3 regions of the Achromobacter sp. GQ309 genome follow, and region 1 is predicted to be linked to each of the others. Evidence: predicted binding sites of a transcription regulator. Region 1 holds the regulator's gene; each other region holds the start of a gene.
What was found. The regulator LexA, encoded in region 1, represses DNA repair genes until DNA is damaged. The targets are predictions, from matches to a motif close to ACTGTATNNNNATACAGT.
Positions count from the first base shown of each region.

Region 2: the regulator LexA is predicted to act here: its motif matches at 1,702-1,719, upstream of AC6CIE_RS01570 (ATP-dependent helicase).
Region 3: the regulator LexA is predicted to act here: its motif matches at 1,536-1,553, upstream of AC6CIE_RS12135 (PA0069 family radical SAM protein).

Region 1 is NZ_JCAXDP010000001.1:689,787-693,062, forward strand. It holds gene lon (endopeptidase La) at 1-594, shown strand, start outside; gene lexA (transcriptional repressor LexA) at 798-1,448, opposite strand; gene AC6CIE_RS03245 (amino acid aminotransferase) at 1,597-2,796, opposite strand; gene uvrB (excinuclease ABC subunit UvrB) at 2,872-3,276, shown strand, end outside.
Region 2 is NZ_JCAXDP010000001.1:317,003-320,278, reverse strand. It holds gene AC6CIE_RS01570 (ATP-dependent helicase) at 1-1,638, opposite strand, end outside; gene AC6CIE_RS01565 (DUF72 domain-containing protein) at 1,753-2,667, shown strand; gene pdxR (MocR-like pyridoxine biosynthesis transcription factor PdxR) at 2,674-3,276, opposite strand, start outside.
Region 3 is NZ_JCAXDP010000003.1:605,929-609,204, forward strand. It holds gene cysD (sulfate adenylyltransferase subunit CysD) at 1-7, shown strand, start outside; gene AC6CIE_RS12130 (sulfate adenylyltransferase subunit 1) at 50-1,348, shown strand; gene AC6CIE_RS12135 (PA0069 family radical SAM protein) at 1,561-3,099, shown strand; gene AC6CIE_RS12140 (hypothetical protein) at 3,176-3,276, shown strand, end outside.

The DNA of each region.
Region 1 (3,276 bases):
GGCGACCTGCTGACGATCGAAGTCGCGGACATGCCCGGCAAGGGCGTCATCCAACGTACGGGTTCGCTCGGCGACGTGATGAAGGAATCGGTCGAAGCGGCGCGCACCGTTGTGCGTTCGCGGGCTCGCCGCCTGGGCTTTGCCGACAGCGTCTTCGAAAAGCACGACATGCACGTGCACGTGCCGGAAGGTGCGACGCCCAAGGACGGTCCGTCCGCGGGTATCGCGATCACCACGGCCATGGTGTCGGCCCTGTCGCGCATCCCGGTGCGCGCCGACGTCGCCATGACGGGCGAGATCACGCTGCGCGGCGAAGTGCTGCCGATCGGCGGCCTGAAGGAAAAGCTGCTCGCGGCTCACCGTGGCGGTATCAAGACGGTTCTGATTCCGGAAGAAAACGTCAAGGATTTGGCGGAGATCCCGGACAACGTCAAGAACCACCTCGAGATCGTGCCGGTGCGTTGGATCGACAAGGTGCTGGAACTGGCCTTGGAGCGTCTGCCGGAGCCGTTGGCCGAGGAAGAAGTCGTCAAGGAGCCCCTGGTTGCCAAGCCGGCTGAACCCGGCTCTACCGACCCGGTCATGAAGCACTGATGGCGTCTTGAACGCCAGGGCGCTCTCGAAAGAGGGCGCCCGAAGCCCAAGGGTGTCTAAAGTCTTACGGACCGCCCCAAAGCAAAAAACCCCGCTCAGTGAGCGGGGTTTTCTTTTGGATGTGGCATACCGGTAGCGAGGTATGGCGTAGGCGGCGTAAGCCGCCTGCAGGGCTTGGCTATGTGCAGGACAAGGTCCCCGGCTTAGTGCAGCGCTTGCGTGCGGATAAGACCCACCGCAATGCCTTCCAGCGCGAATTCCTGATCGGCCTTGACCACGATGGTTTCGGAGTCGGGATTTTCAGGCAGGAGCTCGATATGGCCGTTCTGGCGTTGAAGGCGCTTGACCGTGACATCGTCGCCGATACGAGCCACCACGATCTGGCCATTGCGGGCTTCAGATGCCTTTTTGACAGCCAGCAGATCGCCTTCAAGGATGCCTGCGTCGCGCATGCTCATGCCGCGGACTTTGAGCAGATAATCGGGCGCCTGGGCAAAGAGGCTGGGGTCCACGCCGACTTCGCGTTCGACATGCTCGGCCGCAAGAATCGGGCTACCCGCCGCAACACGGCCGACCAGCGGCAAGAGAAGCTGGGCGAGGGCAGGGATGGGGAGTGAGGCCTGGGCGGGCGCGGTGGCGGCGTCCTTCAGACGGATGCCCCGCGAGGCGCCGGCCGTGAGCTCGATGGCGCCCTTGCGTGCCAACGCCTTGAGGTGGTCTTCGGCGGCGTTTGGAGAGCGAAAACCCAGGGCCTGGGCGATCTCGGCACGCGTCGGCGGAAAGCCGGTGCGCGTGACCGTTTGCCTGATGAGGTCCAGGATTTGTTGTTGGCGATCCGTGAGTTTGCTGGCCATGGCGATGATCCGGTGCGAGCGGACTGTACATATATACAGCGCCATTCTGGGGGACGCAGCGCAAAAAAGCAAGCTAGTCTCGAAGGCAGCAAAAACGGGACCCGCAGGTCCCGTTTCTGGCTGAAGACGGCTCGGGCCGCCAAGTGATTTACAGCACAGCTGCGATGCCGGCTGCCACCTTGTCGATGTTGCCGCTGTTCAATGCGGCCACGCAGATGCGTCCGCTGGACACGGCGTAGACGCCATGTTCTTCACGCAGACGGTCCACCTGAGCGGCGGAGAGGCCCGAGTACGAGAACATGCCGCGCTGCTTCAGCACGAAGCTGAAGTCCTGCTTGCCGCCGTGCTCTTTGATCTTGTCGACCAGTTGCGCGCGCATCAGGCGGATGCGATCACGCATGCCGGCCAGTTCTTCTTCCCAGAGGGCGAACAGCTCGGGCGTGTTCAGCACCGTGGAGACGACCGTGCCGCCGTGCGTCGGCGGGTTGGAGTAGTTGGTGCGGATGACACGCTTGAGCTGGCTCAGCACGCGCGTGGCTTCGTCCTTGCTGCCGGCCACGACGGTCAGCGCGCCGACACGCTCGCCGTACAGCGAGAACGACTTCGAGAACGACGAGCTGATGAACATGGTCATGTCCAGGTCTGCGAACAGGCGCACGACCGAGGCGTCTTCCGTCAGGCCGTCGCCAAACCCTTGGTAGGCGATGTCCAGGAACGGGACCAGGTTGTTTTCCTTGACGACAGCGGCGATCTGCTTCCACTGGTCGGGGGTGGGATCCGCGCCCGTGGGGTTGTGGCAGCACGCATGCAGCACGACGACGGTCTTGGCGGGCGCGGCCTTCAGGTCGGCCAGCATGGCTTCGAAGTTCAGGCCGCGGGTGGTGGCGTCGTAGTAGGCATAGGTGCCGACTTCAAAACCGGCGCGTTCGAACAGGGCGCGGTGGTTTTCCCAGCTGGGGTCGCTGATCAGGACCTTGGAGCCCGGCAGCAATTGGCGCAGGAAATCGGCGCCGATCTTCAGGGCGCCAGTGCCGCCCAGTGCTTGCGTGGTCAGCACGCGACCAGCGGCAGCCAGCGCGGAATCCTTGCCCAGCAGCAGCGCCTGAGCACCGGCGTTGTAGCCGGCGATGCCTTCGATCGGCAGATAGCCGCGAGCGGCGGCAGCTTCGATGCGGGCGGTTTCGGCCTTGCGCACTGCGCCCAGGAGCGGGATCCGTCCCTGATCATCGTAATACACGCCCACGCCCAGGTTCACTTTACCGGGGCGGGTGTCCGCGTTGTATTGTTCGTTCAGGCCAAGAATGGGGTCGCGCGGCGCGAGCTCGACGGAATCGAATAGGGTGCTCATGGGACTCTGATGAGGTGGGTGGACGCAGTACGAAGTGCTGTGGATAATGGGGGGTTTACCCTGGAACAGTCTAGCATGCCTAAGAGCGCAATAGACCCGAGCGCGGGGGCTCCCGCCGCAGGTCCGGGATTCGTCGATTTCCCTGACAGCCCGTTTCACCTCTATCAACCCTATCCGCCGGCGGGGGACCAGCCCACGGCCATCGCAGGGCTGACGCAGGGTGTCGAAGACGGCCTCATGTACCAGACGCTGCTGGGCGTGACCGGGTCAGGCAAAACCTACACCATGGCCAACGTGATCGCGCGCATGGGCCGCCCGGCGCTGGTCCTTGCGCCCAACAAGACATTGGCCGCGCAGCTCTACGCCGAAATGCGCGAGTTCTTCCCGAAGAACGCGGTGGAGTATTTCGTTTCTTACTACGATTACTACCAGCCCGAGGCCTATGTGCCGACGCGCGACCTGTTCATTGAGAAAGACTCG
Region 2 (3,276 bases), 370 kb from region 1:
AATGCGCACAAGCTGGTCGAGATCTGTCTTGCGCACGCGCGCATCGTCGTACAGGCGCTCGAGCTGGCCGCTATACCAGCGCAGCGCCAGGTCCACGTCGGCCGGCCACTTCAGCGTGGGGTCGCACAGCGCGGCGTACGTGTCGGCGAAGGCGCCCCACTCTTCCTGCGCCGCCGCGCCCGGCTTGAACTCGCGCAGCGTGCGCAGCGGCTCGGTGGACGCGGACATCGCATCCATCAGCTTGCCCGCCGTGGCGGGGCCGATGCCCGGCATCAGTTGCGCGACGCGGAAACCCGCCATGCGGCCGCGCGGGTTCTCGGCCCAGCGCAGGATCGACAACAGGTCCTTGACGTGCGCCGCTTCCAGAAAGCGCAACCCGCCGAATTTGACGAAGGGGATGTTGCGGCGGGTCAGCTCCAGTTCCAGCGCGGCGCTGTGGCTGGCGGTGCGAAACAGCGCCGCCTGCGACTTGAGCGTCGCACCGCCCTCGCGCTGCGCCAGCACCTGATCGGCGACCCAGCGCGCCTGACCGGCTTCATCGCTGACCGTGACCAGCTCGGGCAACTGCGACGACTTGCGGTCGGTCCACAGGTCCTTGGCATAACGTTCGGTCGCCTGCGCGATCACGGCGTTGGAGGCAGTCAGGATGGGTTGCGACGACCGGTAGTTGCGGTCCAGCGTGATGACGCGCGCGGGCGCGGGAAACAGGTTGGGAAAATCCAGGATGTTGCGGACCGTGGCCGCGCGGAACGAGTAGATGGATTGCGCGTCGTCGCCCACCACGGTAAGGCCGCGGCCGTCTGGCTTCATGGCCAGCAGGATGGCCGACTGCAGCCGGTTGGTGTCCTGGTATTCGTCCACCAGCACATGATCGAAGCGCGCGCCGACATCCGCTGCTATCTCCGCGTCCGACATCATTTCGGACCAGTACAGCAGCAGGTCGTCGTAGTCCAGCACCTGCTGGTCCTGCTTGGCCGCGACGTACGCCCGGAACAGATTCTTGAGCTCGTCTTCCCATTGCGCGCACCACGGAAACGACGTCTTGAGCACGTCGCCCACGGGCGTCTGGCTGTTCACCACGCGCGAGTAGATCGCCAGGCACGTGCCCTTTAGCGGAAAGCGGGATTTTGTGGAGGACAGGCCCAGCTCGTGCCGCACCATGCCCATCAGGTCCTCGGCGTCGCCGCGGTCGTGGATGGTGAAGGCTTCGGACAGGCCGATACGCAGCGCGCAATCGCGCAACAGACGCGCGCCGATCGCATGGAAGGTGCCCGCCCACGGCAGCGACGGCGCCTGCTGCGACGAACGCAGGTTCATCACCCGCTGCAGCACCGACCCCACGCGCCGCTCCATTTCCAGCGCCGCGCGGCGCGAAAACGTGAGCAGCAGCATGCGCTGCGGGTCCGCCCCGTTCAGAATCAGATGCGCCACGCGGTGCGCGAGCGTATTGGTCTTGCCGGACCCCGCGCCCGCAATCACCAGCAGCGGGCCGTCGTTGCCGGGCGCGCCGGCCACACCGAATTCGGCGGCCTCGCGCTGCGCGGGATTCAGGTCGGCCAGCGGATCGGGCCGCTCGGCCGGACGGGCGGCGGTCTGGGGGTTGTCGGGCGTGCTGGGAGTCTGATCTTGGTCTGGCATGTCGCGGAGCCGCAGCGCTGCGGCCGCAAAAAAGGAAGGAGCCAAGGCTGGCTCCGGGTGAACACTGTATATTTATACAGAATTTTTTGACTTCCGTCTGAACCGCCCGGCGCCATGCCCGATTTTCCCCGCATCCTGACCGGCACCGCCTCCTGGACCGACCCCACCCTGCTGGCCTGCGGCCGCTTCTACCCGCCCGATGCGCGCAGCGCCGAATCGCGGCTGCGATTCTATGCGTCGCGCTTTTCGCTGGCCGAGGTCGACTCCAGCTTCTACGCGATGCCCACGCCGGACAACGCCTACCTGTGGTCCACCCGCACGCCGGACGATTTCGTCTTCAACATCAAGGCGTTCCGGCTATTTACCGGCCACCAGACGCCGCTCACCGCCCTGCCCGGCGACATCCGGCGCGAACTGGCGGACTGGCCGGAGCCCATCATCTACCACGACCGCATGCCGGGCGACCTGCGCGACGAGCTCTGGCGGCGCTACCAGCTGGCCATCGAGCCGTTGCGGATGGCGGACAAGCTGGGCGCGGTGCATTTCCAGTTTCCGCCTTGGGTACGGCGCGACGCCCGCGGCATGGCGCGCGTGGCGGACTGCGCGCGGCGGATGGAAGAACATCTGGTGTCGGTGGAATTCCGCCACCACAGCTGGTTCGAAAGCCCGGCGGCCACGGCGGACACGCTGGCCTTCGAACGGGATCTGGGTGTCGTGCACACGGTTGTCGACGCGCCGCAAGGGTTCGAGAACACCGTGCCCGCGGTTTGGGAAAGCACCCATCCGGAGCTGACGCTGTTGCGTCTGCACGGGCGCAATGCGGCCAAGTGGAACGCGTCAGGGCCGGCGTCGTCGGGGCGGTTTCAGTACGAATATTCGGAAACGGAACTGGCCGAACTGGTCGCACGTTTCACGCGGCTGGCCTCGCAATCGGCGCAGGCGCATGCAGTGTTCAACACCAACTTCGAAGACCAGGGCATGCGCAACGCGGCGGCCTTCGCGTCGGCGTTGCAACTGCCGGGCCTGTGACGGGGGTCAGACACCCGCCTTCGCACTCGTCCTTACCGCCGGCCGCGCCACCTCCGCCAAGCTCTCCAGCAGCACTTCAAATTTGCGCGCGATGTCGTGCTCCGGCACACAGGCATATCCCAGCAGCAGCCCCGGCCGACGCCCTTCCTCGTTCACGTAATACCGCGACAGCGCGCGCGTGAGCACGCCCTTGCTGCGCGCCACCTCAACGACGCGCAGGTCGTCCATGTCCGCGGGCAGCGTCAGCACCAGATGCAAGCCCGCCATGCTGGCATCGCGATGCAGCCAGTCCGGACCCAGCCGGCGCTCGATCAGGTTGACCAGCATGGCGCGTCGGCGGCCGTACAGCATGCGCATGCGGCGGATGTGCGCCGCGTAATGGCCTTCGGAAATGAACGTGGCCAGCGCCGCGTGCGTCATCAGATGCCCTTCGCGGTACAGCTCCGCATGCGCCGCCTGAAAAGCCGCCGTCAGCGTCTTGGGCAGCACCAGATAGCCCACGCGCAGGCCCGGATACAGCGTCTTGCTGAAGGTCCCCATGTAGATCACCGGCGCGTCGGACTCCAAACCGAGCAGCGATGCGATCGGCCGGCCGGAAAAGCGGAACTC
Region 3 (3,276 bases), on a different contig from region 1:
TTTCTGAATGAGATGACGCGCCGGCGCATGCCGGCGCCTGGGGAACCACATGAATGCACTGAACGATTCCTTTCTTTCCGGCGCCGACACCGGCGTGCTGCGGCTGATCACGGCGGGCTCCGTCGATGACGGCAAATCCACGCTGATCGGCCGCCTGCTGTACGACAGCAAGGGCGTCTTCGCCGATCAGCTGGACGCGATCTCGCGCGCCAAGCACAAGCGGGTGGCGGGCGACGGCATCGACTTTTCGCTGCTGACCGACGGCCTGGAAGCCGAACGGGAGCAGGGCATCACCATCGACGTCGCCTACCGCTACTTCTCGACGCCCACGCGCAAGTTCATCATCGCCGACGCGCCGGGCCACGAGCAGTACACGCGCAACATGGTGACCGGCGCGTCGACCGCGGACGTCGCCGTGATCCTGATCGACGCGACCCGCGCCGCCGACGGCAAGCTGCTGCCGCAGACCAAGCGGCACAGCACCATCGCGCGTCTCTTGGGCATCCGCCACATCGTCGTGGCGGTCAACAAGATGGACCTGGTGGACTGGGACCGCGCGGTGTTCGAACGCATCCGCGATGCCTATGCGGACCTGGCGGTCAAGCTGGGCATCCCGCACTTCGACGCGCTGCCGCTGTCGGCGCTGAGCGGCGACAACGTCGTCACGTTGTCTGCCAAGACGCCCTGGTACGAAGGGCAGCCGCTGCTCGCCCTATTGGAATCGCTGGATCTGTCGGGCGACGGCCGCACCTTGCCGCTGCGCTTTCCGGTGCAGTGGGTGTCGCGTCATGGCGGCGATCGCGCGGATGATTTCCGCGGCTATGCCGGCCGCGTCGCCAGCGGCGTGCTGCGCCCCGGCGACGAAGTGACGGTGCAGCCGTCGGGCGTGACGGCGGTGGTGCAGGAAATGCGTGCGTTTGATCGTGCGCTGGATGAAGCGGTGGCTGGCGATTCGATCACGCTGGTGCTGGACCGCGACGTCGACGTGTCGCGCGGTGACGTGATCGTGCACACCGCAGCGCCGGCGCAGGTCTCGCGCGAGTTCGAAGCCGAACTGTGCTGGCTGGATGCGCAGGCGTTGAATCCTGCGCGCAAGTATCTGCTGAAGTCAGGCACGCGGCTGACGTCGGCGAAGGTGCGCGCGGTGTTGTCGCGTCGGGACATCCATGAACTGCAGGAGGTCGAGAACACAGAAGGCACCTTGCGCATGAACGACATCGGACGCGTGACGCTGACGACGCGCGAGTCGCTGGCGGTTGATCGTTATGACGATGTGGCGGCGACCGGCGCGTTCATTCTGATCGACGAAGCCACACATCAGACGGCCGCGGCGGGCATGCTGCGGTAAACCGCAATTTTGGATGAAAGGCGGGCCCGCGCGGCCCGTTTTTTCGTGTTGTTTTTCGTCCAAACCCAATGCTGGCGCGGGTTTCCGGGCCATATCGCAAGATGAAATCGAATTGTTCAGACGATGTCTTCTTCTTGCGGTAAAGTTGGGCTGTCTTACGAAAAGGCTTTTGGTGCTTGTCAAAACCACTGTGTTTTTGTACAGTAGTTTTTATGGCACGCACCGATCATTCTTTTCCCGCCGGTTCTGGGTCCCCGGCTGCCGCCCCCGCCGCCTTGCGCGGTCGGGGTGCGGTTACTAATGTTCGGCATCGCTTTCAGCGCGATGACCGCGTGCAGGTCGACGACGGCTGGTCCGCTTCCGGTCTGCCTGCCGACTTCGTCGATTCTGTCCCCGATTCCTTTCCCGATATTTCATCGTCTGCCGGGCAAGCCGCTGCGGTTGAACAGACTGCAGGCGCTGCTGCCCGCGCCACGGTCATCCCCATCCTGCCCGACACGCGCTCCACGCCGGCCGCCCCTAAAACCACGGTCACTGCAGAAGAGGCGCGCAAGATCCTGTCGCGCAACGATTCCCCTGACATTCCCTTTGAAGTGGCTGCCAATCCGTACCGCGGTTGCGAGCACGGTTGCGTGTACTGCTATGCCCGGCCCACGCATTCCTACCTGGGTTATTCACCCGGGCTGGACTTCGAAACCCGGCTGGTCGCCAAGGCCAATGCGGTCGAGGCCCTGCGCGCCGAACTGGCCCGCCCCGGCTACAAGCCGTCGCCCATCAATATCGGCTCGGCCACCGACGCCTACCAGCCCATCGAGCGCGACTGGCGCCTGACGCGCGGCATGCTCGAACTGGCGCTTGAAACCCGCCACCCGGTCACCATCGTCACCAAGAACGCGCTGGTTGCCCGCGACCTGGACCTGCTGGCGGCTCTGGCGCAGCAGAATCTCGTGGTGGTCTACATCAGCATCACCACGCTGGATGCCGGCATGGCCCGCACGCTGGAACCGCGCGCCGCCGCGCCGTGGCGCCGCCTGGAAGCGGTGCGCAGCCTCACCGACGCCGGCGTGCCGGTGGGCGTGCTGGTGGCTCCGGTCATTCCGTTCATCAACGACGAATCCATGGAACACATCCTCCAGGAGGCCAAGGCGGCCGGCGCGCATTACGCCAGCTACACGGTCCTGCGCCTGCCCTGGGAGGTCAAGACGCTGTTCGAGGACTGGCTCAACGCCCATTACCCGGACCGCGCGCAACGCGTCCTGCATCGCATCGAAGACCTGCGCAACGGCCGCCGCAACGATCCCAACTTCGGGTCGCGCATGCGCGGCACGGGCATCTGGGCTGACCTGCTGCGCCAGCGTTTTGCCGTTGCCACGCGCAAGCTGGGGCTGAACCGTACCCGCCTGTCGCTCGATTGCAGCCGGTTCGTGCCGCCCGCGGCGCCCGGTGCCTCAGCGTCGCTATTCGATGGCTCGGCGTCCGGAGCTGCAGGAGTTGACGCAGCGGGTGCTGCAACCGGCGTAGCCGCAACGCCGTCGGGATCAACCAGCGTTGCTGGCGATGCCCGCACGGCTGGCGCCGGCAACGCGGCCGGCTCCGCCAATGCCGCTACCGATTTTCAATCCCCGGTTGGCGCGAAAGCGTCTTCAGGGGTCCCTTTTCCTGGTGGTTTGCCCGCGGTCAGCGGCGCATACGGGCGCGGTGCGCGCCAGTTGCGCGCCATGGCGGCCGGCCAATTGTCTTTGTTCGATTGACCGCAGGCTGCTGTTGCCTCGGGTGCATGCCAGGGCGATTTGCCTCGGCGCTGGAACGTTTATCCAAGGAGTTCCCATGAACACCGCTGATTTTTCCGTCCTGCCGGATGAGCTTGTCGTTTCCCTGAATCCGCTGCGCCGCGGCGCCAACCGCGCGCGCATCTTCTGCGCCCGGCT